DNA from 2 places in the Aliivibrio friggae genome. Region 1 is predicted to be linked to the other one. Evidence: predicted binding sites of a transcription regulator. Region 1 holds the regulator's gene; the other holds the start of a gene.

Region 1 (17,074 bases):
CAGGATTCATTATTATACGCGACCTTAAGTAGGTGTAATCTGTTTACGCTTACTATTTTTGTTAAACTACGTGTGGTGTTCGGCTTAGATTCGGATGGCGACACGGCCTAAACTATAAGGTTTTCCCCATGAAAGTAGGTATCCACCCAGAATACAAAGCTGTTCAAGCTACTTGTTCTTGCGGCAACGAATTTGAATTCAAATCTGCGCTAGGCAAAGACACAATCCACCTAGACGTATGTGGCGAATGTCACCCGTTCTACACTGGTAAGCAACGTATCGTAGATACTGGCGGCCGTGTTGATCGTTTCAACAAACGTTTCGGTGCAATTGGTTCTAAGAAATAATTACCAATTTCCGATAAAAGAGGAGTCCTATAGGGCTCCTTTTTTTATGCCTGTAAAACAGCGTTTGACCATTTTATCCCTCATTCTTGTTGGTACGATGTGTATGCCAAGACTATGAAGTTTGAACTAGATCAACTATTATATAATTCACTGTTTTGAAACAATCCTCTTATAATTATTAGCATTCAGGAAAACATCATGTCTGACGACTTTCGCGAACAAGCTCTCCATTATCACGCTTATCCAACTCCGGGTAAAATTGAAATAGCACTGACGAAGCCTGCAAATACTGCAGAAGATCTAGCTTTGGCGTATAGCCCAGGCGTTGCTGAACCAGTACGTGAAATCGCAAAGAATCCAGACGATGTTTATAAGTACACATCAAAAGGCAACATGGTTGCAGTTATCTCAAACGGCACTGCTATTCTTGGTTTAGGTAACTTAGGTCCTTTGGCTTCAAAACCTGTTATGGAAGGTAAATCATTACTTTTCAAACGCTTTGCTGGTTTGGATTCTATTGATATCGAAGTAAAACACCGCACTATCGATGAGTTTGTTGATACGGTTGCGAACATCGCAGATACTTTTGGTGGTATCAACTTAGAAGATATCAAAGCACCTGATTGTTTTGAGATTGAACGTCGCCTGATTGAGCGTTGTGATGTACCTGTATTCCATGATGATCAACATGGCACCGCGATTGTAACAGCGGCGGGCATGCTGAATGCGATTGAACTACAAGGTAAAAAATTAGAAGATGCGATCATCGTTTGTCTTGGTGCTGGCGCTGCTGCAGTTGCGTGTATGGAGCAATTGATCAAGTGTGGTGCAATGCGTGAGAAGATCTACATGTTGGATCGTAAAGGCGTAATTCACACTCGTCGTGATGATATTAATGAATACAAACAACGTTTTGCTAATAACACGGATAAGCGCACGCTTGAAGATGTTATTGAAGGTGCAGATTTATTCTTAGGGGTATCAGGTCCAAACCTATTACCACCTGAAGCGTTAAAATTAATGGCAGACAAGCCCGTTGTATTTGCATGTTCAAACCCTGATCCAGAAATTAAACCTGAACTTGCTCATGAGGTTCGTGATGATTTAATCATGGGTACGGGGCGTTCAGATTATCCAAACCAAGTAAACAATGTGCTTTGTTTCCCATTCATTTTCCGTGGTGCATTAGATGTTCGTGCAAGCGTGATTAACGATGAGATGAAGTTAGCTGCAGTTGAAGCGATTCGTCAGTTAACAAAAGAGCCTGTACCTGCTGAAGTATTAAAAGCCGCAGGGGTTGATGCGCTAGAGTTTGGTAAAGGTTACATCATTCCTAAACCAATGGATCCTCGTCTACTTCCTCGCGTTGCTAAAGCAGTAGCACAAGCAGCCGTTGATTCAGGCGTAGCACGTATTGAAATGCCAGAGAACTACATGGAAGCGTAAAAGTCGCTTTTGTCTTTCTTGTAAGCATAAAAAAGGCTTCCTACATCGTTTGATGAGGAAGCCTTTTTGTTGGGGGTTCGTTAAAAAGTAATAATTATTTTTTACTCTCTAATGCGTTAACAAAAACAGTTTCAGCGTTTTTAATTCCTAATGCTTTAGCCTCTTCTAATAAGGCAAGAGCTTTGGTGATATTATTTGTATTTACAGCTTCAATAATGGCATTTTGATAAAATGTTTGAGTTTCTGGTTGAGCTAAGGCAGTAATAGGTTTTACTTGTTTTTCTGGTACTTTATACGCCTGTAGAGACAGTGTTTTTACTGATAATTTTAGCTTTCCAAAACGCTCATATTTATAAGTCGGATCGGTCACCATTGGCATTGCTTCACCTAGTTCTTCAGCTCTGACCCTTGCTGGGTGCTTTATTTTTATTGATTGGCCTAAATAAGCTTCCGATGAATAAATAATAAAATAAGGTGTTTTTGTAGCATCAAGGTCAAAATTTAATTGAAATTGAGTACGAGTAAAAGCATCAGACGTTTTAATGTCAAATTGGTCTAAATTTGTCGTACTAACAATTTTGAATTGGTCATCAAGAGCAATTAGCTTCGGAGCAACTACCGAGTCGTTGATCATTAAACTAGACAGACGTAATTGCACTTTTCCTGAACGTTCTGATAATTTAAAAGCATTAAAATAGCTATTTCCATCAGAGAAATGACCAATAGGAGAATCAGTATCTAATTGAAAGTCGAACTCTTCCGTGTTGCTAAGTTGTATCCATGGAAATTGTGAAAAATCAGAGCAACATACTTCAGAGGAAGCAATTGGAACTATTGGTTCTTGAATGACTTTAGTTGAAGTACACGCGGTTACAGAAAGCCCGACAAGTAAGCTAAGTAATAATTTTTTGGTGTTCATCAAGACTCTCCATGATTCGATAAATAAACGCAAAAAGGCAGCCGATATGGCTGCCTTTAATTTTAAAGCAATTAGAACCAAATTTCAGTGTGAATACCAACAACAAATTCGCTACCGTCGTTACCATTCAACTCTAAACCACCTGCACTTTCATCTTCAGTGTGATAATAGGTTACATATGGTTTAATTTGTGGACGACCAAAGTAGTCGGCATTGACTGTAAATGGTAATGCCACTTCTGCCATGTAGTACATATTATCATCTTGGCGACCCCAAGATTGTCCATCAGCTAGTGTTTCCGAAGAAACACTACCGGTCATTTCAAAACGTAGGTTATCATTAATCTTATACGATGGACGAGCAGCAAACATGATTCGAGTAAAATCATCTTGGCCATATATTTCCTCTGTAGCCCAATAGGTAAATTCAGTACCTAATTGCCAGTTTTTAGAAAGGTTAGCTACACCATATGATGTGAAGAAAAGGCTATTTGAGTCATCAGTAAATGTACCATCACCACTCCATGAACCAAAGTTTACACCTCTATTAGCTGCCACACCTTGCCCATATGCTAAACCTGTCTGAGACCAACCATCGAAACCGTAAAAATCACGGTTATATGTAATTGCACCACCAACTCCAGTTTCAGCTTCACCACCAGTTTGGTTAGCTTGGCTCATGAATTTTAAATCGAAGTTAAAGCTACCACCTAGCGCTTCAACCCCATAGTAGTATAGGTTATAAGATGTAACAGTTTGACGGTCATTATTTACATCATTATTTATTTCATCATTCATATCTGCAGAAACAACAGCAAATCCTGTTGTATGACCTGCGAGTTTAGATTGTATACCTGCACCTAAACCAGATGTTTGGTTCCAAAATTCACCTGATAAAAGGCCCGCTGAACGATTTAAATAACGATGACCACTCCAAATTGATGTGTCGTCACCTAAATAAGATAAGCCACCAATTTCAACAAATGCTTCTTTTACTTCAAGTTGTGCTTGGTCATTCTTTTTTTGTGAACCTTCTGAACTGTAAGCGAAAGAATTACCATTACCATACTCAGTTCTTAAAACAAAATCAGACCAAACACCGTTTTGATGTTCTGTATGTTTTTTTAATACGAATTCAACTTGGTTAGTGCTTTTTCCTGAAGTACCAGCAGAATGATAATTGGTTTTACCAAATTCAGAATTAACCGTTTCACCATCTTGTAGTCGATAATTAAAAGAGCCGTAACCGTGTACTTCCCAACCATCTGTTAATACATCCGTTCCATTTACTTTTTCAACTTTAGGTGCGGCTTCATCACCAGAAATTACATCTAAAGCAACTTCTGTTTCAGCAAATGCAGCACCAGAAAGTAATGCTGTAGAAACAGCGGCAGCAAGTAATGTGTATTTATTCATTTTCATCTTAAAATCCTATTTCCTTTTTAAAGGATATTTTGATTTGAAAATGTTTACTCAACTAAGGCAGTGTAGGGAAGAAAAGTAAACATCGTCGTCGTTATTGAACGAGAGACAGATTAAAAATAAATCACGATATTTAACTCCTCCTCTTTTTATAAAAGAGAGGGCGTAGAGTTAGGGATGAGAAAAATTAGCTATAGGTCTTCTGTTGATAATAATCACACTTGGTAGGATGTATTCAGAGCATAAATGAGATAATGCTCACGTGCGAAGATATTTCAAAATAGGAATTAATGTAAAAATGGAGGGAATAAAGAAAATAGGAAATAATCAGAAATGTGATCTAGCTAATGATAGACCTCATTAGCTAGAAGTAGTTCAGTTTATATTCATTTATTTACACTTCGAAATCATCATCGATTTTGGTTCTCCTTGAGGGGTAAACTTTAAACTCCATACATAGTTACCATCTTCAGGAAGATAGATCGCAGTATCTTGGCCGTAGCCACCGTTAATTAATGCATTCAATTGGCCTAATTTTGGAGATAATCCCTCAGCAGTATATTGAGCTCCCCAATCTCTTGTTGCGTATTGCATTTTATAAGAGCCTCGTTTTTCGTTTATCACAACTTGATAGGTGTCGTTCCCTTTGTATTGATAGGCTCTAGGTTCTTTATGACCCCAGCGAGAATCTGAGAAATCACCTACAAGATATAGAGTGTCTTTGATTGGAGCGTTAGTGGTGGGTATTGTCGGATTATCACATTGGGCCATAAAACCACTACCATACAGAGCAATTTCTTTTACTGTTGCTTTAGGACCGATAGAGTTTGGTTTTTCTATCTTTAAAAATCGGCTTTCAAAGTTAGATAGAGGAATTGTATATACACCTTCGTTAGGGCTAAATATTTGGCTTGTTAATAAATCGACTAAATTACCTTTTGATCCTATCTGTTCAGCTTCAAGATAAAGCGTTTGGCTTTGCTCTTGAGTGCTAACCATGAATAGAATCGTATTATTTTCTGCTTGCTTATGATCTACATATACCGCCTTATTAGCGATAATATTGGTTCTGACGCCTTCCGATAATGCAGGGTTTTCAATACGTAAAGTCATTAGCTTTGAGACGTAGGTTTTTAGCTTAAGTTGGTCAGGTGTTAGTGTTGCGGTAAGGCCATCAATTTTGGCGGATGAGCGAGCGATATGATCATCACATAATCCTTTAATAGCACAGGTATCTTTATTTTCTTTGTTAGAGAAACCATCAACTTGATCGCCAATTTCATCTCCGTAATAAAGAGTGATAGGACCGCTATAAGCTGCTTGAAATGAAAGGGCTGCTTTGTGACGTAACCAATAATTATTGTCACTTGGTTCTGCAATATCACCACGTTGTAATAAATCACCAAAGCGAACCACATCATGGTTACCTAGCATTAGATTTGGAGTTGCGTGTGAAGGGTAGAGTTCATGCATTTGCATTCCCTCGTTAAGCCAATCACCTCCTTTATTTCCTATTCCACTCTCATTGACGGCGAAGGTCTCGGTAATACGAAAGCGTAAGGGAAAATCAAATGCCGAACAAAGAGCTGGATTGTTCTCCTCTCCGTATCCGGTTTCTGTAATGTAGTTTTCGTTATTCCAGATCTCAGCCACCATGTAACCGAGCGGGTTAACTTGTTCGCCTTTATTATTAATATACGTCGTATTTTGTGATGCGGTATCAACGGCTTTTCTAATGTTTATCCAAGATTCAGTAGGTACTTGGTAAGCTTGATCTAGTCGCCAACCATCAATATTTAATTCAGTGATCCAATATGCAGCTACTTCAGAGTAAAAATCTTCGCTCTCAGGGTAATCAACAGGATTATTACTCCCACTCGGTAGTAAGCCTGATGGTGATGGCTTAATTAGGCCTTCTTTATGGTGACCAAATACACCATCAAATAAGACATACATTCCGCGTTTATGTGCTTCTTCTACTAATTCTTTTGCTTTTTCTAATGTGCCAAAGCGAGGATCAATTTTGAAGAAATCAGTCGCGAAATAGCCAGTAGCATCTAGTTTATCAGCCCAATGCTCTTGGCCCTCAATTGGTGCGGATTCAAAAATAGGTGTCATCCAAATGGCGTTCATGCCTAATGATTGAATATAATCTAATGAATCAATGATCCCTTGTAGATCACCATTATGATGACTCGGGCCGTAACCTGTGCCATGACCAATGCTGTTATCACCATCAACAAAGCTTTCCACCATGATTTGATAGATGCGTAAATGATTACTTTCTTCCATCATTTGAGGATTACATTGATAAGTTGAGGTTATTTGTGCTGTTTCTGAGGTTGAGGTACAGGCGCTCAATAGAGAGGTAATAGCGAGTGCTATCGCTGTTTTTGCCATGTTATTTTTCACAGTAAGTCCTTTATAATTATAGTAGGGTACTGTGATTATTTATTAAGCAAGTAGAAATGTAATCCTCCTGATTTATAAAAAATAAGGAGGAGGTAGGAGGTGGAGATGAAAGTTATTTACTCTTCATCAAATGCTTCGAACTCAATACCCATTGCAGTCATTAAGGCCTTTGCTTCTGCTGGAATATCATCTGGGCGATCTTTACGTAAGTCTTCATCTGTTGGTAAAGGTTGGCCAGTGTAAGCATGAAGGAATGCTTCACATAATAATTCGCTGTTCGTTGCGTGACGTAGGTTACTTACTTGGCGACGCGTACGTTCATCAGTAAGGATTTGTAGTACCTTTGTTGGAATAGAAACAGTAATTTTTTTTACTTGTTCGCTTTTCTTACCGTGTTCGGCATAAGGACTTAAATAGTCACCATTCCAATCAGCCATTGTTCACCTTCGTTCTGGATTATTGTTGTTTAAAATACGATAGGCTAATTCTAGCGATATTTACGGCTATAAGCAAAGATATATAGACGTCTAGAAGTATTGACGTCTCATTTTGTGATGGTAAAGTAGAAGAATATAACTTATGGATTAGATTATATCAGTCATCTGAGATAGATGAGTAGAAAATTACCGCTTTATATCTCATTAAGGTGATTGGTATCAGACCACTGCCTAGCAGTTTGGAAGGGAAATTATGAGCGAGAGAAAACCTGCAACTATTGCTGTTCGTACCGGTATTGAGACTGACTCACAACACAATGCGGTTGTACCTCCTATCTACTTATCAACTAACTACAGCTTCCCTGAATTTGGTGATGTACCAAAATACGATTATGCTCGCTCAGGTAACCCAACCCGAACTCAATTAGAAACCACTTTATCTGATTTAGAGTGTGGTGCTGGTGCGGTTGTTACAAACTGCGGAACTTCAGCACTTAATCTAATGGTTTCAGCTCTGCTTGGCCCAGATGATCTTATTGTTGCGCCTCATGACTGTTATGGCGGTACGTATCGTTTATTTAATACTCGTGCTAATAAAGGTGACTTCAAAACTCTATTTGTCGACCAATCTGATACCGACGCACTTGATGCTGCGATTGCTAAAAAGCCAAAGCTTATTCTATTAGAGACCCCTTCTAATCCATTAGTTCGAGTGGTTGATATTGCTGAGATTTGTCAAAAAGCTGCAAAAGTCGGCGCTTTAGTCGCTGTCGACAATACCTTCCTTTCTCCTGTATTACAGCAACCTCTAACTTTAGGTGCTGACTTTGTCCTTCATTCGACAACCAAATACATTAACGGTCATTCAGATGTAGTTGGCGGTGTATTAATCGCTAAAACACAAGAACACGCAGATGATCTTGCGTGGTGGGGAAACTGTATTGGTGCGACGGGAACGGCTTTTGATAGCTACTTAACCTTACGTGGAATTCGTACCCTTAGTGCTCGTATGCGAGTACATGAAGAGAATGCAATGGAGGTGCTTAAGTGCCTTCAAGAAGAAGCTTTAGTAGGAACAATTTATCACCCAAGTTTACCTGAACATCCAGGACATGAGATTGCAAAGCGTCAGCAAGCAGGCTTTGGTGCGATGTTAAGTTTTGAGCTAAATGGATCACTAGAACAGCTGAAAGTGTTTGTGAAAGAGCTAAAATATTTCTCTTTAGCAGAATCTCTTGGTGGTGTAGAAAGTTTGATTGCGCATCCAGGTACTATGACTCACCGAGCAATGTCAGATGAAGCACAAGCCGAAGCGGGTTTAGTTCCAACACTGCTACGTATTTCGGTTGGATTAGAAGACAGCCGTGATCTTATCGCGGATCTGAAACAAGCCTTCGTTATCGCTGCAGAGGTGAAGTAATGACAGGATTAGTACCACGTCAATTACATAAGTTTGGTGGTAGCAGCCTTGCCGATCCAGAATGCTATCGCCGTGTCGCGACTATTTTAAAAGAATACTCAAGCGAGCATGATCTGGTTGTCGTGTCTGCTGCGGGCAACACCACAAACCGAATTTTAGAATGGTTTGATGGTTTATTAAAAGATGGCCGATTAGCACATGAAGTCTTGGAGTCTTTACGAAAGTACCAACAAGAGCTGATTTCAGAATTACTTAGCGCTGAAAATGCGGAGCCATTACTTGAACTACTGCATAAAGAACTGATTGCTATTGGTCAATTGCACGCGCCATTAACTGAAGTTCAACAGGCTGATGTTCTTGGGCATGGTGAGGTATGGTCATCTCGACTGCTTTCTGCGTATTTAAATCAAATAGATTTACAGGCAGCGCCACTCGATTCTCGAACTTTTTTACGTGCGGAGCGAGCTGCTCAACCTGAAGTAGATCGTTCACTGTCGTGGCCACTATTTAAAGAGCAAATGGCTCAGCATCCTCATGGACGAATCGTGATCACCGGCTTTATGGCTCGCGATCAAAAAGGAGAAACCGTTCTACTTGGTCGTAATGGCTCTGACTATTCAGCGACCATGATCGGGGCATTAGCTGAAGTCTCTCGCGTTACTATTTGGAGTGATGTCGCTGGGGTATTTAGTGCCGATCCTAGAAAAGTGGCAGATGCTTGCTTATTGCCTTTGCTTCGTTTAGATGAAGCGAGTGAGTTGGCTCGATTAGCAGCACCAGTATTACACAGCCGAACCCTGCAACCTGTTGCTCAAAGTGCATTGGATTTAAGCTTACGTTGTAGTTACCAGCCAGAATCTGGCTCGACTCGTATTGAACGTGTATTGGCTTCTGGTCGTGGTGCAAAAATTGTTACCTCATTAGAAGATGTGTATTTGATCCAATTAGGTTTTGGTCGTGGACAAGATTTTGAACGTGCGAAACAAGAGGTACTTTCTCTTCTTACTCGTTCTCAACTTCAACCTTTGGCATTAGAAGCGCAGGCTGATCAGTTTACGCTATTACTTACTTATACCTCAGAAGTCGTTCATGAAGCATTAGAGGTGTTACAGAACTCTGCGGTTCATGCTGAAATCAAGCTTAAAGAAGGCTACTCGATGATTGCGGCGGTTGGTGCTGGCGTGACGAGTAATGCGATTCATAGTCATGGTTTTTACCATCAATTAAAGAACTGCCCATTAGAGTTTGTGTGTGAATCTGAATCTGGTTTAAGTTTGGTTGCGATATTACGTAAAGTGGATACGACGCCAGTAATTAATGATATCCATACTCACTTATTCCAAGCTCAAAAACGTGTTGCGCTTGTATTGTGTGGGCATGGCAATATTGGCTCTCAATGGCTGTCTCTTTTTACTGAGCAAAAACGTAACCTTGAAAAACGTCATGGTATGCAGTTTTCACTTGTTGGTGTCATTGACCGTCATCGTCATTGGTTAGATTTTGATGGACTAGATTCAACGTCAGTAGTTGAAAAATTTGATGATGAAGCGATTTCATATCAGAATTTTGATTGGATAGAAAAGCTTGGATTAGTTCAAGGCTACGATGATGTTGTCGTGCTTGATGTCACCGCAAGTGCCGAGCTGTCACAACAATATACGAAAATTGCAGAGCAGGGGATTCATCTTATTTCTGCAAACAAAGTGGCGGGTTCAGCGCCAAGCGAAGAATATCAAGCAGTGGTGGATGCGTTTGCAAAAACAGGGCGTCACTGGTTGTATAATGCAACAGTAGGCGCCGGTCTTCCTATTAATCACACCGTTAGAGATTTACGAGAAAGCGGTGATGAAATAGTTGCGTTATCAGGCATTTTTTCTGGAACTTTATCATGGTTATTTCAACAGTATAATGGTGATGTCCCTTTTACTGAGTTAGTCGATCTGGCTTGGCAACAAGGCTTAACTGAACCGGATCCTAGAAATGATTTAGATGGTTCTGATGTCATGAGAAAATTGGTGATCTTAGCGCGTGAAGCTGGATTGAAGATTGAACCAACGCAAGTAAAAGTTGAGTCTTTGGTTCCTGCGGAGTTAAAAGATGTTAGCTTGGATGACTTTCTCGCAAAAGGAGAGCTAATTAATCTTGCCTTGCTTGAGCGTTTAGAGAAAGCACAAAAAGAGCAAAAGGTTTTGCGTTATGTTGCTCGTTTAAACAAAGATGGGAGCGCTACTGTGAGTATCGAAGCACTTGCAGAGCATCATGCATTAGCTAATTTACTCCCTTGCGATAATATCTTTGCCATTGAAAGCAAATGGTATAAAGATAATCCATTAGTTATTAGAGGACCTGGCGCAGGTAGGGAAGTAACGGCGGGTGCAATACAATCAGACTTAAATCGAATATCGTCACTTTTTTAACATAATTGATTGATGTTTCTTATTATTAAGCCATGCAATATTGCATGGTTTTTTTTGGTTTGTAGGAAAAAACGGATTCAATATGGCTTTAGATAAATTTATATTTATTGCTAATTATCTGATCCATAAGTTTTATTTTGTTATTTAAATTCATTAAGCATAAATTAAAATTAAAATTCTGTAGGTGCTATGGATTTTGTAAATCTATTCAGTAATGATGATTAAGAACTGGCTAACATATATGAGATCAATATCTCGAAATAATAATAAAAATATGCAGCCATGATTAACTATTAATTTGAATAAAATTGCCGATTGGCCGATTGAGAGAGTCATTAAATGAATATGTCAGAACCTAGCCCTATTTCCGTACCTGTTGCAAGTTCAGAACAAGTATTACGCAGTGTTGATTTAAATTTATTAACTGTTTTTGATGCCGTAATGCAGGAGCAAAATATTACTCGTGCTGCGCAAAATTTAGGGATGTCGCAACCTGCGGTAAGTAATGCGGTTTCTCGCTTGAAAGTGATGTTCAACGACGAACTATTTATTCGTCATGGAAGAGGTATTCAGCCAACTCAGCGAGCACGTCAACTGTTTGCTCCAATGCGACAAGCTCTGCAGTTAGTGAAGAACGAGCTGCCAAGCTCTACTTTTTCTCCTGAAACATCAGCAAGACAATTTAAGCTATCCATTTGTAGTCCATCAGATATTCGTTTTGCCCCGCGCATCATGCGAGATATTCAACAAAAATCGCCATACATTAATCTGAAATTATCAGGTGAGCATGATCCAGAAATTGCTCAAAAACTACGTTATCAAGAAGTGGATTTCGTGATTGATTATGTGCGCTTTGATGAACCTGGTTATATGAGTACTGAGTTATTTACGGATGAACTTGTTGTTGTGACTTCAGTTAATCACCCTCGTATTCAAGGCGGTATTACTAAAGAGCAATTGGCAAATGAAAAACATGCAGTGCCAGCTCGTCTTGAAAATACGAAAGGATTTGCGGATCACATTTATATGGATTCACTGTATGAGCAAGCGTATAAAGGCGCAAGTATCAGTAATATCTTATATGTTGTTTCTCAATCTGAATTAATTACCGTAGCTCCAAAATGGTTGGTGAATTCTATGCCTAATCGTGATCAACTTGCGATCCTTCCATTACCGATTGAATCAAAAGGCATCAGTGGTTATTTAAGCTGGCATGATTCATACCAAAAAGACAAAGGGCATATCTGGATGAGAGATCAACTAATGCTTATTTGTGGTGAAGAAGTTGTAGCTTCAAGCAAAGGTATGATGTTTTAAAGCTATAATAAAAGTAATAAATAGAAAGGCAGCGAATTGACGCTGCCTTTTTTGTAGGTAGCTGTACGATATAAACAAAATGTAGATTTTAAATAATCAATTTGTTAATAGAGCAAGCGGAAATGAGTTTCACACAACAATACTTACATTTTATACAGAGAAATAGTTGCCTTTTTTACTGCCACTTGTACACTTTGTGCAGATTATAGCTTACAAGTGTAAGCCTAAAGGTGAATTCGAGATGACTATTCAAAACCTACATATTGTAAAAGAGATCCGCAAACATATCGCAAATAAACCCAATGCAACAGCATTACGTGAACGTAAATGTGGTGCTTGGAGTGACACTCAGTGCGCTGCATGGAGTGACATTACTTGGGGTGAATTTGGAGAGCAGATGGATACGCTATCATTAGCGCTATTGGCTCATGGGTTAAATGTGCAAGAAAAGGTGGGTATATTCTCAAATAACATGCCTCGCTGGACAATCGCTGATTTTGCTACTATGCAATTGCGTTCAGTTCCTGTACCTATCTATCCAACTAACACGCCAAAGCAAGCCGCTTATATCCTTAATGACGCGGATATCCGTATTTTATTTGTTGGTGAGCAGGCGCAATACAATGCTGCTGTGGTTATTTTTGATCAATGTCCTCAGCTGACTCATATTGTGGCATTAAGTGATGATATTGACTTAAATGATCACCAAGCGGGTATTTCTTGGAATGATTTCATTGCTAAAGCCGATGACATGCACAAAGATGAGTTGCAAGCTCGTCTAGATAGTGCACAAATGGATGACCTACTCACGTTGATTTATACCTCAGGTACAACGGGAGAGCCAAAAGGTGTGATGCTAGATTATGTTAATGTTGGTTCACAGCTAGAGGGACACAACACTAATTTGGCATTAACAGAAAAAGACGTGTCACTGTGTTTCTTACCGTTATCGCACGTATTTGAACGCGCATGGACCTTTTATGTCTTGTATAAAGGGGCGACAAACTGCTACCTACCAAATACAAACCTAATTAAAGAAGCGCTAACCGAAGTGAAACCTACGGTGATGTGTGCCGTTCCTCGTTTCTATGAAAAGATTTTCTCTACCGTACATGAAAAAGTATCTCGTGCTCCTGCGCATCGTAAAGTGATGTTTACTTGGGCGGTAAACATGGGGGCAAAAATGTCAGCATGTCACCAAGAGCAGCGTGAACCATCATGGTTACTTAAACAGTCACACAAAGTGGCTGATAAATTAGTGCTGTCAAAGCTTAGAATGATCCTCGGTGGAAATATTAATTTCATGCCATGTGGTGGCGCAAAGCTTGATGCGACTATTGGACGTTTTTTCCATGCCTTAGGTGTTAATGTAAAATTAGGTTATGGCATGACAGAAACGACAGCAACGATCTCATGCTGGGAAGATGGTAAGTTTCACCCTGACTCTATTGGCACATTAATGCCAGGTGCTGAAGTTAAGATTGGTGAAAGCAGCGAAATCCTTGTACGTGGTCCAATGGTTATGAAAGGCTACTACAATAAACCGGAAGAAACGGCATTGAACTTTACAGAAGATGGTTTCTTAAAAACAGGTGATGCTGGTGAGTTTGATGCAGAAGGTAACTTATATATTACCGACCGCATTAAAGAGTTAATGAAAACCTCTGGTGGTAAATACATCGCTCCACAAGTTATTGAAGGCGCTATCGGTAAAGACCATTTTATTGAGCAGATTGCTGTCATTGCAGATACTCGTAAATTCGTATCAGCACTTATCGTACCTTGTTACGATGCGCTAGAAGAGTATGCGAAAGAGTTGAACATTGCTTATCATGACCGTATGGAGTTGGTGAAAAACAGCGAAATCGTTGAGATGCTTGAGAAGCGTGTTGCTAATCTGCAAAAAGAACTCGCTCGTTTTGAACAAGTTAAAAAATTCACTTTATTGTCTAAAGAGTTTTCGATGGATAAAGGCGAATTAACACCAACACAAAAATTACGTCGTAAAGTGATCAATGAGCGTTACCAAGACGAGATTGAAGAGATGTATGACGATAAAAAAGAAACAAAAGAGAAAAAAGATAAATAATCATACGTTTCTATTTTTTTAAATAAGCAGAAAACCAGTCTTTTATAGGCTGGTTTTTTTATGCCTTTAAAGTGAGATCTAAAACACCTAATTAGGTTCTGTCTAACAATTTATTATCTTTCATTATTTGACTAATGTTAGCTTTTAATTCTTTATTTGTTATTCGAAATGAGAGTAAATCACTACTTCATCTTTTAAGGTTGAACATATTATCGGTTTCAATAAATAGCCTCTAGACCAAAGTGCTAATAAAAGGTTAAAGTTGTTTCGTGATGTTGGTTTTTGTTACTAATGACGAGCATCTACATAGGATTTTAATCTGATTAATGTCGGTTTAGGCTAAAAATAAGCCCTAACTATGTAAACCACTAATTTAGCGATAATTCATTTCGTTAATTTAAAGGTTTTATGTCTGGAGATAAATATGGAAATGTTATCTGGCGCAGAGATGATTGTACAATCTCTGATTGATGAAGGTGTTGAACACATATTTGGCTACCCTGGTGGCTCTGTGTTGGATATTTATGATGCACTACACATGAAAGCTGATGATATTCAGCATGTGCTAGTAAGGCATGAACAAGCGGCAACACATATGGCTGATGGATTTGCTCGAGCAACAGGTAAACCGGGTGTGGTTCTTGTTTGTTCAGGCCCTGGAGCAACAAATACAATTACTGGAATAGCAACAGCCTATATGGATTCTATCCCTATGATTGTGCTTTCTGGAAACGTACCAAACAGCATGATAGGCACTGATGCTTTTCAAGAGTGTGACATGGTAGGTGTTTCTCGCCCGATAGTTAAACATAGCTTTTTAGTTAGAAAAGCCGAAGACATTCCTGAAATTATAAAAAAAGCATTTTATATCGCATCCACAGGTCGTCCTGGACCTGTTGTTATTGATATCCCAAAGGATGTCATGAGTCCTGCGTTTAAATTCCCTTATCAATATCCTACGTCGATGTCATTGCGGTCGTATAATCCAACGACAACAGGGCATAAAGGTCAGATTAAAAAAGGCCTTAAAACTCTTTTGGCTGCAAAAAAACCAGTTCTTTATATTGGTGGTGGAGCTGTTATCTCATCAGCCGAGCAACACGTTATTAAATTAGCTGAATCACTTAATTTACCTGTAGTCAGTACGCTTATGGGCTTAGGTGCTTTTCCTGGTACCCATAAAAATGCATTAGGTATGTTAGGGATGCATGGTACTTATGAAGCTAATATGGCGATGCATAATGCCGATCTTATTTTTGGTGTTGGTGTTCGTTTTGATGATCGTACCACCAACAACCTAGATAAATACTGCCCAGATGCGACCATCATGCATATTGATATTGACCCATCATCAATATCTAAAAATGTACGAGTTGATGTGCCTATTGTAGGTTCTGCGGAAATTGTTTTGGAATCAATGCTTAAGTTGCTTTCTGAGCAAGGTGATTGCAATGATAAAGCGGCTTTAGATGCATGGTGGAAAGATATTTCAGTGTGGCAGGATCGTAAGTGTCTATCTTATGAAACATCTCCTGATCGAATTAAGCCTCAGCAAGTCATTGAAACTCTTCATCGACTAACCAATGGTGATGCTTATGTTGCCTCTGATGTAGGTCAGCACCAAATGTTTGCGGCATTGTATTATCCGTTTAATAAACCGCGACGTTGGATTAACTCTGGTGGCCTTGGCACCATGGGCTTTGGTTTACCAGCAGCACTTGGCGTGAAGTTTACTCACCCTGATGAGGTTGTTGTTTGTGTTACTGGTGATGGCAGTATTCAAATGAATATTCAAGAGCTATCAACTGCTCTACAATATGATATCCCAGTTAAAATTATCAACCTGAATAACCGTTTTTTGGGAATGGTTAAGCAGTGGCAAGATATTATTTATCAAGGCCGCCACTCTAATTCCTATATGACGTCAGTGCCTGATTTTGCCGCGATTGCAGAAGCTTATGGGCATGTAGGTATTCGAATCAATCATCCTGACGAATTAGAGGCTGGATTAGAAAAAGCACTATCATTAACAGACCGTTTGGTTTTTGTTGATATTAATGTTGATGAAACAGAGCACGTTTACCCTATGCAGATCAAAGGGGAAGCAATGGATAAAATGTGGCTAAGTAAAACGGAGAGAACCTAATGAGACATATTATTTCACTATTAATAGAGAATGAATCAGGTTCATTATCTCGTGTGGTTGGCTTGTTCTCTCAACGTGGTTACAATATTGAATCGCTAACGGTATCACCAACAGAAGATCCAACGCTTTCTCGTTTAAATATTACAACGGCGAGTGATGCGATGGAACTTGAGCAGATCCAGAAGCAGTTGCATAAATTAATTGATGTCATTAAAGTTCAAGAAGTTACTGAGACAGAGCATGTTGAACGTGAATTGCTATTGATTAAAGTGAAAGCAAGTGGCTTTGCAAGAGCAGAAGTAAAACGTACGGCTGATATTTTCCGAGGCCAGATAGTTGATGTAACAAGCTCACTATATACGATTCAGCTAGCAGGTACTTCTGAAAAACTTGACGCGTTTATTACAGCGGTAGCAGAAGTGACTGAAGTCGTGGAAGTGGCGAGAAGTGGTGTTGTTGGTATCGCTCGAGGAGAAAAATCCTTAAGAGTGTAGAGCATCATATTGTCTAAGCTATTTATTTAATAAAGCCTTCTTTTTATAAAGAGGGCTTTATTGTTTGTTATATAAATTAAATATAGAATGACTATCCGCAAATTGAAGAGGGAATATATGCGCCATAAAAAACTTAAAATAGTTGTTTATTCAATATGCGTATATCTATTTTTTTCTATCATAGCCTCACTGTATTTTTATAATGACTT
Region 2 (17,074 bases), 720 kb from region 1:
GCCTGCGCGGAAGATGTAACGGGGCTAAGCTATACACCGAAGCTGCGGCAGTACAATTTATTGTGCTGGGTAGGGGAGCGTTCTGTAAGCCGTTGAAGGTGGTCTGTAAGGGCTGCTGGAGGTATCAGAAGTGCGAATGCTGACATGAGTAACGATAAAGGGGGTGAAAAACCCCCTCGCCGGAAGACCAAGGGTTCCTGTCCAACGTTAATCGGGGCAGGGTAAGTCGACCCCTAAGGCGAGGCTGAAAAGCGTAGTCGATGGGAAACGGGTTAATATTCCCGTACTTCTTATAATTGCGATGGGGGGACGGAGAAGGCTAGGTAGGCTTGGCGACGGTCGTCCAAGTTCAAGTGCGTAGGCTAAGAGTTTAGGTAAATCCGGACTCTTGTTAGGCTGAGACACGATGTCGAGCACCTACGGGTGTGAAGCTATTGATGCCATACTTCCAGGAAAAGCCTCTAAGCTTCAGATTATAAGGAATCGTACCCCAAACCGACACAGGTGGTCGAGTAGAGAATACTAAGGCGCTTGAGAGAACTCGGGTGAAGGAACTAGGCAAAATGGTACCGTAACTTCGGGAGAAGGTACGCTCCTAGCGGTGATGAGACTTGCTCTCTAAGCTGCCGGGAGTCGCAGATACCAGGTGGCTGCAACTGTTTATTAAAAACATAGCACTGTGCTAAATCGTAAGATGACGTATACGGTGTGACGCCTGCCCGGTGCTTGAAGGTTAATTGATGGGGTTAGACTTCGGTCGAAGCTCTTGATCGAAGCCCAAGTAAACGGCGGCCGTAACTATAACGGTCCTAAGGTAGCGAAATTCCTTGTCGGGTAAGTTCCGACCTGCACGAATGGCGTAATGATGGCCACGCTGTCTCCACCCGAGACTCAGTGAAATTGAAATCGCTGTGAAGATGCAGTGTACCCGCGGCTAGACGGAAAGACCCCGTGAACCTTTACTACAGCTTGGCACTGAACATTGACCCTACATGTGTAGGATAGGTGGGAGCCTTTGAAACCAGTACGCTAGTATTGGTGGAGGCAATCTTGAAATACCACCCTTGTATGCTTGATGTTCTAACGTTGGTCCCTTATCGGGATTGCGGACAGTGCCTGGTGGGTAGTTTGACTGGGGCGGTCTCCTCCCAAAGAGTAACGGAGGAGCACGAAGGTGGGCTAAACACGGTTGGACATCGTGTGGTTAGTGCAATGGCATAAGCCCGCTTGACTGCGAGAATGACAATTCGAGCAGGTGCGAAAGCAGGTCATAGTGATCCGGTGGTTCTGAATGGAAGGGCCATCGCTCAACGGATAAAAGGTACTCCGGGGATAACAGGCTGATACCGCCCAAGAGTTCATATCGACGGCGGTGTTTGGCACCTCGATGTCGGCTCATCACATCCTGGGGCTGAAGTCGGTCCCAAGGGTATGGCTGTTCGCCATTTAAAGTGGTACGCGAGCTGGGTTTAGAACGTCGTGAGACAGTTCGGTCCCTATCTGCCGTGGGCGTTGGATGATTGAAAGGGGCTGCTCCTAGTACGAGAGGACCGGAGTGGACGAACCTCTGGTGTTCGGGTTGTTACGCCAGTAGCATTGCCCGGTAGCTAAGTTCGGGATCGATAAACGCTGAAAGCATCTAAGCGTGAAGCGAGCCTTGAGATGAGTCATCCCTGATACTTTAAGTATCCTAAAGGGTTGTTGAAGACTACGACGTTGATAGGCAGGGTGTGTAAGTGCTGCGAGGCATTGAGCTAACCTGTACTAATTGCCCGTGAGGCTTAACCATACAACACCCAAGGGGTTTTGAACGGATTTGAAGTTGCAAGAAACGTATTGAATGTGATTAAGAACGCATACACAGCTTTCCAGATTATTATTTATCTCTTATTGAGGTAGATAGAAAGAATTTGCTTGGCGACCATAGCGTTATGGACCCACCTGATCCCATGCCGAACTCAGAAGTGAAACGTAATAGCGCCGATGGTAGTTTGGGGTTTCCCCATGTGAGAGTAGGACATCGCCAGGCTTGAATTTAGTTTTTATCTTTTTTAAAGATAAAGATAAAAATAAAATAAAACATATTATGTTTTATTTAAGTAATAGCATTATGCTGAATAGACACTGCGGAGTGGTAGTTCAGTTGGTTAGAATACCGGCCTGTCACGCCGGGGGTCGCGGGTTCGAGTCCCGTCCACTCCGCCACTATACCAAGAAAGCCCTAATCGAAAGATTAGGGCTTTTTTACGTCTATCTAAAAGTAAAATGATGCGGAATAGATACTGCGGAATGATAGTTTAGTTGGTTAGGCTTTCTATTGGAGAGCTTAGCGGCCAGTCACTCCAGGGGACGTGCCGCTCTCAAGGTTAATAGAAAGTCCCGTCCACTCCGCCACTATTTACGTCTATCTAAAAGTAAAATAATGCAGAATAGACACTGCGAAGTAGCAGTTCAGTTGATTAGGCTTTCTATTGGGGATCTTAACGGTAAGTTACGAGTGGAGTATATCGCTACAGAGAGGCTAGAAAGTCCTGTCAACGATAGAGGAAATAAGTTTAAGCTAAATAGTACCAATACTTAATAAGGTATGAGGGAATCAGATTAATGGGTGTTATTAGTGATATAAAAAATGGAGATACATAAGATGCATCTCCATTAAGTAATATATGACGAAAAAGATTAAGTATCTTTTTCTAATTTCTTTGCTTTTTCAATCATTGTTGTAATGGTAGAGCCTTGAACCAAAATAGAGAAAACAACAACAGAATAAGTCATGACGAGGATGATTTCTCTTACATCTATATTCTTATCTGGGATGATGATAATGCCCGATGGGATAGCCAGAGCCATCGCTAAAGCCAATCCTCCTCTAAGACCACCCCACGTTAAGATATTAACGGATAATGGATTATAAGTTCTGAATCGTTTAAAACCAATGTACGAGACGAAAACACTTAAATAACGACTTGCTAATACCAGCGGAATAGAAATAGCCATTAATATCCAATCTTCTTGATGGAATTGGAATAGTAGCATCGACATACCAATAAGAAGAAATAACACGCCATTTAAGAACTCATCAACAAGTTCCCAGAAATGATCTAAATGATCTTCACTCTCTTTTGAAAACCCAATATAACGGGTCCAGTTACCGATCATGATACCCGATACAACCATAGCTAAAGGACCTGAAACATGGATAACTTCAGCAAAAGCATAACCTGATGTAGGGATACCGATGGTTAATAATAACTCCATTGAATGATCATTAGTTGAACTTATGAGGTAATGGAAAATTAAACCCAGAAGGAAACCGTAGATAATACCGCCAATAGCTTCCTGTAAAAACAGTGCCGTTACACTACCAATTGTTGGTGTTTCTGAACCAAAAGCAATGGTAAATAATGTAACGAAAATAACTAAACCAAAACCATCGTTGAATAGTGATTCACCTTCGATTTGGGTAGAAATACGTTGTGGGGCATTCAGTTTTTTTACTATAGCAAGCACGGCAATAGGATCGGTTGGAGAGATAAGTGAGCCAAATAGTAAGCAGTAGATTAAATCAAGATTAATACCGATTAGATTACATATACCCCATAGAGCAAAACCAATAAAGAACGTTGAGAATAAGGTCGCACCTAATGCAAGTACGGTTATTTCCCATTTTTGATCTTTAAGGTTTTGAAGTTTGATCCCTAACCCACCAGCAAACAATAAGAAGCCTAATATTCCCTTCAATAGAAAATCTTCAAAATTTATCTCTGTTAAGGTTTCTGTAGCCACTTCTCTAAGGTTAAACCAATCATTTTGACCAGCGATAATGATCCCAAGCGATAGCATCATTGAACCTGCGGTGATCGCGATTGTTGTTTGCATCTTTCCTATTTTGCTATTAAAAAAAGCAATTAGCATAGCAGCCGCTGCTAAAAAGCAGAGTGTGTTATACACAGACATTGTTTAACCTCTATATATGTTATTTGTGTAACAAAATGTGATAGAGGTCATTTTCCACTCAAATTGATAAATATCAAACTTTATTTCGAATTTGTGAAAATAAAAACATTTTGGACGTCTAGATTTCTATTAGATGTGTGATAGGATTGTAACAGAAACGTATTATGGATGAGGCAGTACCGTGGCAGGAAGCAATAAGAAAACTGAAATAGAAAAGCAGCTTCTGGAACGTATACTTTTAATTGATGGTGGTATGGGTACCATGATCCAAGAGTATAAGTTTGAAGAACAAGATTATCGTGGAGAGCGCTTTAGTGATTGGCATTGTGACTTAAAAGGTAACAATGATCTTCTAGTGCTTTCTCGTCCTCAAATTATCAGAGATATTCATTCCGCTTATTTAGAAGCGGGTGCCGATATCCTAGAAACGAACACCTTTAACTCAACAACGATCGCAATGGCTGACTATGATATGGAAAGTCTGAGCGAAGAAATGAACTTCGAAGCGGCTAGGCTAGCAAGAGAAGTAGCAGATGAATGGACATTAAAAACGCCTCATAAACCACGTTATGTTGCTGGTGTTTTAGGCCCGACGAACCGAACGTGTTCTATTTCTCCGGATGTGAATGACCCTGGTTATCGAAATGTATCTTTCGATGAATTAGTCGAAGCCTACTCAGAATCAACTCGTGCCTTGATTAAAGGTGGTTCTGATTTAATCCTTATCGAAACTATCTTTGATACCTTGAATGCAAAAGCCTGTTCTTTTGCTGTCGAATCTGTTTTTGAAGAAATGGGTATCATATTACCGGTAATGATTTCTGGTACGATAACTGATGCATCAGGACGTACGCTTTCAGGTCAAACAACAGAAGCGTTCTATAATGCTTTACGTCATGTTAAACCAATCTCATTTGGTTTGAACTGTGCTTTGGGGCCTGATGAGTTACGTGAGTATGTAAGTGAGCTATCTCGTATTTCAGAATGCAGTGTGTCTGCGCACCCTAACGCCGGTTTACCTAATGCCTTCGGTGAGTATGATCTTTCTCCAGAAGAAATGGCAGAGCATGTAAAGGAATGGGCTGAAAGTGGTTTCTTAAATTTGATCGGTGGCTGTTGTGGCACGACCCCTGAACATATCCGCCAAATGGCACAAGTGGTTGAAGGTGTTAAGCCTCGTCAATTACCAATCCTTCCAGTTGCTTGTCGTTTATCAGGTCTAGAGCCATTAACGATTGAGAAAGACTCTCTTTTTGTAAACGTTGGTGAAAGAACCAATGTTACTGGCTCGGCTCGCTTTAAACGTTTAATTAAAGAAGAGTTATATGATGAAGCATTGAGTGTTGCTCGTGAGCAAGTAGAAAACGGCGCTCAAATCATCGATATCAACATGGATGAAGGCATGCTTGATGCTGAAGCGTGTATGGTTAAATTCTTAAACCTATGTGCTTCAGAGCCAGAGATATCCAAAGTACCGGTGATGGTTGATTCTTCTAAGTGGGAAGTAATTGAAGCGGGTCTTAAATGTATTCAAGGTAAGGGTATTGTAAACTCAATATCCCTTAAAGAAGGTAAAGAAAAATTCTTACAACAAGCTAAGCTAATCCGTCGCTATGGTGCGGCTGTAATTGTGATGGCTTTTGATGAAGTAGGCCAAGCGGATACGCGTGAGCGAAAAATAGAAATATGTACTAACGCTTATAACATCTTAGTGGATGAAATTGGTTTCCCACCAGAAGACATTATTTTTGACCCAAACATCTTTGCTGTTGCAACAGGGATTGATGAACATAACAACTACGCTGTTGATTTCATTGAAGCCGTTGCTGATATAAAAAGAACGCTTCCCCATGCCATGATTTCAGGTGGCGTATCTAATGTGTCATTCTCATTCCGAGGTAATAATTACGTACGTGAAGCTATTCACGCCGTGTTCTTATATCACTGTTTTAAGAACGGTATGGATATGGGTATCGTAAATGCAGGCCAATTAGAAATTTACGATAATGTACCTGAAGATTTACGCGAAGCGGTAGAAGATGTCGTACTTAACCGTCGTGATGATTCAACAGAACGCTTACTTGATATGGCAACAGAATATCTAGAACGAGCGGTCGGAAAGGTTGAAGATAAATCGGCTTTAGAATGGAGAACATGGTCGGTAGAAAAACGCCTTGAACATTCTTTAGTTAAGGGAATTACAGATTTCATTGTTGAAGATACTGAAGAAGCTCGAGTTAATGCCTCTCGTCCTATTGAAGTGATCGAAGGTCCTTTAATGGACGGCATGAACGTAGTAGGTGATCTATTTGGTGAAGGGAAAATGTTTCTTCCTCAAGTAGTAAAGTCAGCACGAGTGATGAAACAAGCCGTAGCGCATTTAGAACCTTTTATTAATGCAACTAAAGACGTCGGTTCAACCAATGGCAAAATCTTATTAGCAACGGTGAAAGGTGATGTTCACGATATAGGTAAGAATATCGTTGGGGTTGTTCTTCAATGTAATAACTATGAAATCATAGATCTTGGCGTGATGGTTTCTTGTGAGAAAATTCTAAAAGTAGCGAAAGAAGAGAATGTCGATATTATAGGACTTTCTGGTCTTATAACGCCATCACTTGATGAGATGGTTCATGTCGCTAAAGAGATGGAACGTCAAGGATTTGATTTACCACTTTTAATTGGTGGGGCAACGACTTCTAAAGCGCATACAGCGGTGAAAATTGAGCAAAACTACTCTCAACCTGTAGTTTATGTTAATAACGCTTCTCGTGCGGTTGGTGTTTGTACGTCATTGCTTTCTAATGAATTGAAACCAGCATTTATTGAGAAGTTGGATTTAGATTACGAGCGTGTGCGCGATCAACATAGCCGTAAAACACCACGAACGAAACCTGTTTCACTAGCAAGAGCACGAGCAAACAAAGTCGATATTGATTGGATAAACTACACGCCTCCTGCACCTGTAAAGCCGGGTGTGCATATTATTGATGATATGAATGTTGCGACGTTACGCCAATATATTGATTGGACACCTTTCTTTATGACATGGTCTTTAATGGGCAAATATCCTGTAATTCTAGATCATGAAGAAGTGGGTGAAGAAGCGAAGCGTTTATATAAAGACGCGAATGATTTGTTGGATCGTGTAGAAAAAGAAGGTTTACTAAAAGCGCGAGGAATGTGTGCTCTTTTCCCTGCTAACAGTGTTGATGATGATATTGAAGTGTATACCGATGAATCACGTACTGAGGTATTGAAAGTTCTACATAACTTACGCCAACAAACAGAAAAGCCAAAAGGGTTTAACTATTGTCTATCTGATTATATCGCGCCGAAAAAGAGCGGAAAATCCGATTGGATAGGTGGATTTGCTGTTACTGGTGGTATTGGTGAGCGAGAGCTTGCTGATGATTATAAAGCCAAAGGTGATGATTATAATGCCATTATGATCCAAGCGGTTGCTGACCGTTTAGCTGAAGCGTTTGCCGAGTATCTGCATAAAGAAGTACGTAAAGATATTTGGGGTTATTCTCCAGATGAAGACCTTTCAAATGATGATCTGATCCGTGAAAAATATCAAGGTATTCGCCCTGCACCTGGATACCCAGCTTGTCCTGAGCATACAGAGAAAGGAACATTGTGGGAGTTGATGGATGTTGAAGAAGCAATAGGAATGTCGTTGACTTCTAGTTACGCTATGTGGCCAGGGGCATCAGTTTCGGGTATGTATTTCTCACACCCAGATTCTCGTTATTTTGCTATTGCTCAGATCCAAAAAGATCAAGCGGAGAGTTATGCAGAGAGAAAAGGGTGGGATATGTTAGAAACTGAAAAGTGGTTAGGGCCAAATCTAAACTAATATCTTTTTTATAATAAAAATTAAAAATCCCATTAATAATCAATTAATGGGATTTTTTAGTTTAGAGGTTTAAACGTAATTTTTTATTTTTCAAATAGCTCTTTATGTAGAACTTGAACCGCACGTTTGGATTCAGATTCATGCAACAAGAAACATAAATTATGCTGGCTTGCTCCGTAACAAATCATACGTAGATTGAAGTCTTCTAAAGCTCCAAACACTTGCTTAGCATATCCTTTTGAGTCACTCATTTGATTACCAATAAGAGCAATTAGACATAGATTGTTTTCAATTTCTACTGTGCATAGTTTTTCTAATTCTTGTTGGGCTTCAAAAGGCAATTCTGGCGCTTTACCATTGGTATTAGTTTGATCAAGAGTAAGAGCGACACTGACTTCAGAGGTTGTAATTAAATCGACTGAAATCTGATATTTAGCTAAAATTTTAAATACTTCAGCTAGAAAACCATAAGCATGGAACATGTTTGGACTATGTAATGTCACCATCGTTTGATTGCAACGTAAGGTTAGCGCTCTAAACAATGGAGAGCTATCTACTTTTTGTTTTATCCACGTACCGCCTTTTTCTGGTTCTTTTGATGAACCAACAAACACAGGAATTTGATGACGTAGAGCTGGTAATAGTGTTGATGGGTGTAAAATTTTAGCACCATAGTTTGCCATCTCTGAAGCTTCACTAAAGCTAATTTCTGGGATTGGAGATGCAGCAGGTGCAATGCGAGGGTCGGTAGTATAAATACCAGGAACATCAGTCCAAATTTCTAATCCACAAGCATTTACAGATTCAGCTATCAATGCCGCACTATAATCACTGCCACCTCGACCTAATGTCGTTGTATTTCCTTCATTATCAGACCCAATAAAGCCCTGTGTAACGACAATATGCTTCTGGCAAAGAGGAGCGAGTTTAGCTTGAGCTAGTTGAGATATTTCTTCAAGTTGTGGCTCGCCTTTACCAAATTGTGCATCGGTGCGAAGAACGGTTCTGATATCAAAGCGGACGGCAGAGTTACCGCGTTCAATTAATAGTTGAGTAAATAGGTGAGTTGACATGAGCTCACCGCAAGAAACAAGATGATCAGTGAGTTTATCACTTGATTGAAATGAAGCTGCATCGGCCGTTTTTTTTATTTCTTCAAGGATTTCAAGAATAGCTTGCTCTGGATAAATAGGATCAGAGAGTTGATCTAATACAGAAAAGTGAATTGATTTTAACTCTTCAAAAATATCTTTTTTTCTTTGGTTATCTTGTACACCGTTAGCGAGCTCTACCAATAAATTAGTAACGCCAGAACAAGCACTGATAACCACAAGGTGAGTTTTTTGATTTTGCTCGATAACATGAGCGCTGCGGCTCATTGCTTCGAAATTGGCAACGCTAGTGCCACCAAATTTAGCAACATTAATAGGGTTCACTTTCCTGTCTCCCGACTACATCCAATGTGTAAAATAATGGTGAAGGGGTGATAGCAAGAAATAAATAGTTGCTAGAAGCCCTTCACTTAAAAAATAAGTGACAATCGTTAGGATTCAGCCTAAACGACCGACGAATTTTTCCCAATAAAGTTCGTCTCGGCATTACTCTCCCTCACTTAGTTGACTAGGAGTTTGGACTCCACAAATTAAGCTACCTAGGTAATGCTCCTCTTCTTTATGTATTTCAAGGAACAAAATACGTATTAATAATGTGCTTTTTTATGGCTCAAATGTCAATAAGTGGTAACAACTTTATTTGTATTTCTTCTCTTTAAAGTAAAAGTAGGTGCTTTGATGGTATTTTTTCTAGTTTAGTCACTCTAATTACTTCGTCTAATTGAGTTTAATTATTTTTGTGTCTATTCTTTGTGCACCCTATATTTCAAGGAGTGAATAATGCAAAGTTTTATCCCACCAAGAAGAACCCTTATGGGGCCTGGTCCATCAGATATTTCACCACAAGTATTACAAGCTTTAAGCCGACCTACGATTGGCCATCTTGACCCATTATTCATAAAAATGATGGATGAGGTTAAAGAGTTACTTAAATACGCATTTCAAACAGAAAACGAGTTTACAATTGCAGTATCTGCCCCTGGAAGTGCAGGAATGGAAACTTGTTTTGTTAACTTAGTTGAAGCTGGTGAGAAAGTTTTAGTTTGCCGTAATGGTGTTTTTGGCGAACGAATGCGACAAAATGTTGAGCGTTGTGGTGGCACTGCGATTGTTGTTGATGATAAGTGGGGAGAACCGGTTTCGTTAGATAAAGTAAAGCAAGCATTAGAACAGCATCCTGATATTGCTATTGTGGCTTTTGTGCATGCAGAAACGTCTACAGGGGTATTGAGTGACGCTAGATCTATTTCTGAACTTGCACGTAAGCATGGATGCCTAACCATTGTGGATGCGGTGACGTCATTAGGTGGCGTTCCATTATTGGTGGATGAATGGCAATTGGATGCGGTGTATTCTGGTTCTCAAAAATGTTTATCTTGTACACCTGGTTTATCTCCTGTGACGTTCTCGAATAAAGCCGTTGAGAAGATGACATCGAGAAAGACGCCCGTACAGAGTTGGTTTTTAGATCAAAGTTTGGTGTTAGGCTATTGGAGTGGTGAAGGAAAAAGAAGTTATCACCATACTGCACCAGTCAATAGTTTATACGCCTTACATGAAGCATTATTAATGCTAAAAAGCGAAGGGATAGAAGAAGCATGGAGTAGGCATGCTCACTATCATCAAGAGTTAAAACAAGGGTTAGAAGTTCTAGGTATTCAATTTATTGTTGATGAAGCGTCTCGCTTACCGCAACTGAATGCGGTTTATATCCCTGAGGGTGTTGATGATGCTGCGATTAGGTCGCGTTTATTGAATGAATACAATTTAGAAATTGGAGCCGGACTGGGTGAGTTAGCGGGGAAAACATGGCGCATTGGTTTAATGGGCTATGCGGCTAAAAAAGAAAATGTTGCCCTTTGCCTTAAGGCTTTATCTGATGTTCTTTAAGGGTTAACTAAAAAAACCGCTGAATAATCAGCGGTTTTTTATGAATTGTTTATTTGTTTTTCTCTTTTAAAACAGAATTATTTTGGCGAAGTTTTTCATCTAATTCTACTGATTCAAATTTATTGTTTGGAAATAAGAAAATTGCTTCTCTTCTTATGTCTTCTGCATGTTGTTCTTGCCCAAGAGCTTGATAAGCGATGATTAAGTTTTGATAAAAAGCAGGTCTTGGTTTTGTTTTTATAAGCTCTTTTGACCAGCTTATATAAGGTGTAATTAATTCTGGTTTTTTATTAATGATCCCAATAGTTAATTGAGCGGAAAGCACGTCCCAATTAAATCTGTCTTCCCAAACCACAGGATTCGTTACTTGATTCAATATATCAGGATTCATTGGTCGAGTGGTTTCAAATTTAGTTAATACCCAATTGGTATGCAAGGCTGAAAGCATGTAGAAAGCCGTCACAATAGGGATAACTAATGAACTTACTCGTAAAGTAATCTTTGTGATATCACCGATTCGGAGTTTCTTGTATTTACAGCTGAGTTGATCTATCCAAAAGAGAAGAATGATAAAAGTAAACCAATGTATCATTGAGTGATAAAACGGATACTCTAATTGGCTATGAATAAAAATAGGCGCAATTAAGGCAAGCAGGGCAAATTGGGTATCGAGCTTACTTTTTCTTATCTTTAGCAGCACGCCACCAGCGGCAATAAGCAAGCCTAGAATAGCGACGACGCCTCCTTCTACTCCCCAATATAGAACTTCATTGTGAGGGTGATCCATTGAAGGCAGTCCAGGTTTATAGCTAGAAGAGATCTGGTGCTGTTTTGCTGTATATAGCGTGTATTCCGCTTCAAAATTTCCGTAACCATAACCTGTAATAGGTTTCTCTAAAAACATATCGAGAGCTTGAGGAAAGGTGTATCTTCTTGGGCTTTCTAAATCCGCTTTTTGGCTAATTAAAGATACTTTTGATAAATCATCATTTTGAGATAGGTGAAAAAGAACAAAACTACCACTGAAGCCTATAACTAATGCTAGCACCCAAGAAAAAAATCGCTGTTTAGTGCAGTACTTCCACATGTATGGGGTCAGCAAAGCAAGACTAAAAATAGTCGCAATCCAGCCTGTTCTAGAGGCTAATATCACAATAAGCGGCAAAGTGAATATGATAGTTGCGTAAAGTAGAGTAAGTGCAACAATATTCTCTCGATACTTTATCGGTTGACGAGCAAGGAAGTACGAGGCTATTGCAAGGCCAGTAGCTAAGAAGCTAGCCATTACATTCGGTTGTTGAAATATACCGTAAGGGCGATTAGCTATTACGTTATAACCAAATGAATTTCCAGCATCTAAAAATAGATATTGAATGTAACCAAAAAGCGTTTCAATGAGCACTGAACCGATAATACACCACAGTAACCACTGCTTTTGTTTATTGGAAAACGCAAATTGTTGAAGGGCGATGAAAAAGAATAATCCTCCCCACAAGCCTAGAAATTTGCCAATAGCCAGTTGAGGAGATGCGTCGTGATAAAGTAAAGGTAAAGACAGTAGGGTGACTGCAAACAGTAAAATAAGCGTCAGTGTTGAGTATTTAACTAATCCTTGCTTAGCAACATGAAATAAGGCTATCGCAATGGCAATACTTGCAGGGATCCAAGAGGCTGCATTAAAGGCAAGGTGTAGACCTGAGCCGCCAGGGTTTGGTTGGAAGAAGTGAGCACAGACAAAGAAAAGAATACTAAGGCTAAATAAAAACGATTTGGTTAATGGTTTTCTAACCTTTCTTGCTTCTAGTTGCGTTCCTTGGGTAAGTAGCGTTGCCATGGGTTAATCAGTTCCTTGTTGCGAGCATGAATATAAAAGTAAAGCCAGCAAAGTGCTGGCTTTATTCTATCGTATTCGCATTATAAAGTGCGGACTTTATTACTTATTCAGCATCGGCTTTAAGAAGCGTGCGGTATGAGAGCCCTCAACCAATGCAACCTCCTCTGGAGTTCCTTCTGCCACAATTTCACCACCACCTTGACCACCTTCTGGACCAAGATCAATAATCCAATCCGCTGTTTTTACAACATCAAGGTTATGTTCGATCACGACAATGGTATTACCTCGTTCACGTAAGCGATGTAATACGTTCAATAGTTGCTGAATATCGTGAAAATGCAGGCCTGTTGTCGGCTCATCTAGAATATAAAGCGTTTTCCCTGTGTCTCGTTTTGAGAGTTCACGAGCCAGTTTAACTCGTTGAGCTTCACCACCAGATAGCGTTGTCGCAGCTTGTCCTAAACGAATATAAGATAGCCCTACATCCATTAGAGTTTGCAGTTTTCGTGCAATTACAGGGACAGGTTGAAAGAAAGTATGAGCATCTTCAATTGTCATTTGAAGCACTTCATCAATACTCTTACCTTTATATTTTACTTCTAACGTTTCGCGGTTATAGCGTTTACCTGTACATACGTCACAAGGTACATAAACATCTGGTAAGAAATGCATTTCTACTTTAATTACACCATCCCCCTGACACGCTTCACAGCGACCACCGCGGACATTAAAACTGAAGCGGCCCGGCTTATACCCACGAGAACGAGATTCTGGCGTACCAGAAAATAGCTCACGAATAGGGGTAAAGATCCCTGTATAAGTTGCAGGATTTGATCGAGGCGTTCGTCCAATTGGACTTTGATCAATATCGATAACCTTATCAAAGTGTTCAATACCTTTGATCTTTTTATAGGGTGCTGGTTCTGATGTGGTGGCTCCATTTAACTGTGTATGAGCGATCTTAAAGAAAGTATCGTTGATCAGTGTTGATTTGCCAGAGCCTGAAACGCCAGTAACGCACGTAAATAGACCAACCGGTAATTTGAGTGTGACATTTTTTAAGTTATTGCCAGTGGCGCCAATCAGTTCAACTTGTTTTTTAGGATCTGCTTTAATTCGTTCATTTGGAATGGAAATTTCTTTAGCACCACTAAGATATTGACCTGTTAGCGATTCTGGATTTGAAATAATGTCTTGGTAACTGCCTTCTGCGACAATGTGGCCACCATGAATTCCCGCTCCAGGACCGATATCAATAATATGATCTGCACTTCTTATTGCGTCTTCATCGTGCTCTACAACAATAACGGTATTACCTAGATCACGAAGATGGTTAAGGGTTTTCAATAGGCGTTCATTATCTCGTTGATGAAGACCAATGGAAGGCTCATCAAGAACGTACATAACACCAACTAACCCGGCACCTATTTGACTTGCCAGACGAATACGTTGAGCCTCGCCACCAGAAAGAGTATCAGCACTGCGTGATAAATTAAGATAATTTAAACCAACATTGATAAGGAAATGCAGGCGTTCATTAATCTCCTTCATTACTTTATCTGCTATTTGAGCTTTCTGTCCTTTCAACTCTAATGAACTAAAAAAGGCCATTGAATCTTGAATACTCATCTCACAGATTTCAGGTAATGTTGTGTCACCAACAAATACGCTACGGGCTTCTAAACGTAAGCGAGTACCGTGACAGCTTGAACATGATTGAGTTGAAATATACTTTGATAGATCATCACGCACAGAGCTTGATTCGGTTTCTTTATAGCGGCGGTCAAGTGTATTTAATATTCCTTCAAAAGGATGGCGCTTAACGCGTAGATCGCCGCGATCATTGCTGTATTGGAACTCAACTTCTTCCGCTCCTGAACCATTAAGAATGATATTTTGAAATTTCTTTGATAATGATTTAAATGGTGCAAAAAGATCAAATCCATAGTGCTTGGCTAATGAACCTAACATTTGAAAGTAATAATAGTTTTTTTGATCCCAACCTTTAATCGCCCCTTCAGCAATACTGAGCTTATTATCTAAAACAATACGATCAGCATCAAAATACTGCTGAACCCCTAAGCCATCACAAGTACCACAAGCACCTGCTGGGTTGTTGAATGAAAACAGGCGAGGTTCAAGTTCAGACATGCTGTAACCACAATGTGGACACGCAAAATTGGCAGAAAAAATTAGAGGCTCATGATCGGTGCCATCCATATGATCAACAACAGCAATACCACCAGTGAGTTCTAGTGCGGTCTCAAAAGATTCGGCAAGACGTTGTTTTAAATCATCTCGAACTTTAAAGCGATCAACAACGACTTCAATAGTGTGCTTTTTATGAAGTTCTAATGTCGGAGGATCAGAGAGATCACATACTTCACCATCAATACGAGCACGAATAAACCCTTGCGCGGCTAAATTTTCTAACGTTTTAACATGCTCACCTTTACGTTCTTTCACAATAGGTGCTAACAACATCAGCTTTGTGCCTTCAGGCAACTCTAACGCTTTATCAACCATTTGGCTGATGGTTTGTGCTGTTAATTCGACATGATGCTCAGGACAACGAGGTTCACCAATACGAGCATACAAAAGACGTAAGTAATCGTAGATTTCAGTAATGGTACCGACAGTCGATCTTGGGTTATGAGAGGTGGATTTTTGTTCGATAGAAATCGCAGGAGAAAGCCCTTCAATGTGGTCAACATCTGGTTTTTCCATTAATGATAAAAATTGACGAGCGTATGCAGACAAGGATTCAACATAACGACGTTGTCCTTCTGCATACAAGGTATCAAAGGCCAAAGAGGATTTACCTGAGCCAGATAACCCTGTTATAACCGTTAGCTTATCTCGTGGGATCGTTAAGCTAATATCTTTTAGGTTATGGGTTCTTGCCCCTCTAACTTCAATCTTATCCATGGAACTCTCTCTACTTAAAGAATAACTAGAGGATAAGTATTGCACAGAGTGTTAAAACAGCAAAGGGATACTGGGTAAAAAAACAGTGGTTTTATTAGAAGAGAGATTCTATAGGGGATATAAAAATGCCCTGTAATGAATTACAAGGCATTATTCTAGCTAGCAAATTAAGGGTTATTTTTTACCTGTTTTTTGCTTTGCAAGTTCAGCTGATTTTTTGTCTTTTAAATAAACATTCTCATAGCAGTAGTTGGTTGCTTCGATATAACCTTCAACGCTACCACAGTCAAAACGCTTACCTTTAAATTTATACGCAAGAACACAACCTGATTGAGCTTGTTTTAGTAGTGCATCCGTAATTTGGATCTCACCGCCTTTGCCTGGTTCTGTTGTTTCTAGGATCTCAAAAATATCAGGAGTTAAGATGTAGCGACCAATAATAGCAAGGTTACTTGGTGCTGTGCCTGGCTCTGGCTTTTCTACCATGTTATCTACACGGTAAAGATCATCTTTGATCATCTCACCTGCAATAACACCGTACTTATGAGTTTCGTTATCTGGAACTTCTTCAACAGCAACGATAGAGCAGCGGAATTGCTTATACAGCGCAACCATTTGAGAAAGAACACCTTGCTCTTCGTTAACACATAAATCATCCGCAAGTACGACAGCAAAAGGTTCATCACCGACTAGCTCACGACCAGTAAGAATAGCATGGCCTAAGCCTTTCATTTCACGTTGGCGGATATAGGTGAAGTGAGCGGCATCGATTAGTTCACGAACATCTTCAAGTAATTCTTCTTTGTTTGTACCGCTAATTTGGTGTTCTAGTTCGTAGTTTTTATCAAAGTGGTCCATTAATGAGTGTTTACCACGACCTGTTACGACACAGATCCCGTCCATACCCGCATTAATCGCTTCTTCTACGCCATATTCAATCAGAGGTTTGTTTACAACTGGCATCATCTCTTTTGGCATTGATTTAGTTGCTGGTAAAAAGCGAGTGCCGTAGCCTGCGGCAGGGAAAAGACATTTCTTGATCATAACTGAGTCCTAGATAGACGAAATTTTAAATTAGTAGAAAGCTCTTAGAGCATCATCATTATTGTTGCAGTTTAGCGATTAAACATAATGAAATGAAGTGCTTTGATTAAAAGTATCGGCTCGTATCATTATTAATGTGATTTCTCTATTAATATTCATAGAAATTAAACGCAATACTAATGTGGCATAAGCGATTTAAACCAATCCCAAACACCAAATGAAAAGTTATGAAAAATATCGATGCCCATTGCAGATTTAATTAAGTACAAAGCAAAAACAGCCAAGCCTAATATACCAAGTACACCCATCGCAATTAAAAGAGTGAGCATAAATAAGGCAAAAGGGGACTCTTTACGTAATTGCTGACGATAATCACGACCGAGAAGAAGCACAAAAAAGTAACGTTTATTGAAAATCGAAATGCTTTTTCTGATATCAACTCGATTG

What was found. The regulator MetJ, encoded in region 1, represses methionine synthesis genes. The targets are predictions, from matches to a motif close to TTAGACNTNTANANGTCTAA.
Region 2: the regulator MetJ is predicted to act here: its motif matches at 4,068-4,087, upstream of metH (methionine synthase).

Annotation. Positions count from the first base shown of each region.
Region 1 is NZ_CM170648.1:2,578,668-2,595,741, reverse strand. It holds gene rpmE (50S ribosomal protein L31) at 129-347, shown strand; gene AC2INI_RS11960 (malic enzyme-like NAD(P)-binding protein) at 546-1,793, shown strand; gene AC2INI_RS11955 (MalM family protein) at 1,888-2,712, opposite strand; gene AC2INI_RS11950 (carbohydrate porin) at 2,784-4,127, opposite strand; gene AC2INI_RS11945 (alpha-amylase family glycosyl hydrolase) at 4,524-6,533, opposite strand; gene metJ (met regulon transcriptional regulator MetJ) at 6,662-6,982, opposite strand; gene AC2INI_RS11935 (O-succinylhomoserine (thiol)-lyase) at 7,236-8,402, shown strand; gene AC2INI_RS11930 (bifunctional aspartate kinase/homoserine dehydrogenase II) at 8,402-10,819, shown strand; gene leuO (transcriptional regulator LeuO) at 11,159-12,136, shown strand; gene AC2INI_RS11920 (AMP-dependent synthetase/ligase) at 12,378-14,225, shown strand; gene AC2INI_RS11915 (acetolactate synthase 3 large subunit) at 14,650-16,371, shown strand; gene ilvN (acetolactate synthase small subunit) at 16,371-16,865, shown strand; gene AC2INI_RS11905 (sensor domain-containing diguanylate cyclase) at 16,983-17,074, shown strand, end outside.
Region 2 is NZ_CM170648.1:349,097-366,170, forward strand. It holds rRNA gene AC2INI_RS01575 (23S ribosomal RNA) at 1-1,789, shown strand, start outside; rRNA gene rrf (5S ribosomal RNA) at 1,914-2,029, shown strand; tRNA gene AC2INI_RS01585 (tRNA-Asp) at 2,129-2,205, shown strand; gene AC2INI_RS01590 (cation:proton antiporter) at 2,680-3,957, opposite strand; gene metH (methionine synthase) at 4,139-7,819, shown strand; gene lysC (lysine-sensitive aspartokinase 3) at 7,903-9,255, opposite strand; lysine riboswitch at 9,323-9,496, opposite strand; gene AC2INI_RS01605 (pyridoxal-phosphate-dependent aminotransferase family protein) at 9,712-10,821, shown strand; gene AC2INI_RS01610 (PglL family O-oligosaccharyltransferase) at 10,871-12,655, opposite strand; gene uvrA (excinuclease ABC subunit UvrA) at 12,755-15,583, opposite strand; gene galU (UTP--glucose-1-phosphate uridylyltransferase GalU) at 15,758-16,627, opposite strand; gene AC2INI_RS01625 (hypothetical protein) at 16,804-17,074, opposite strand, start outside.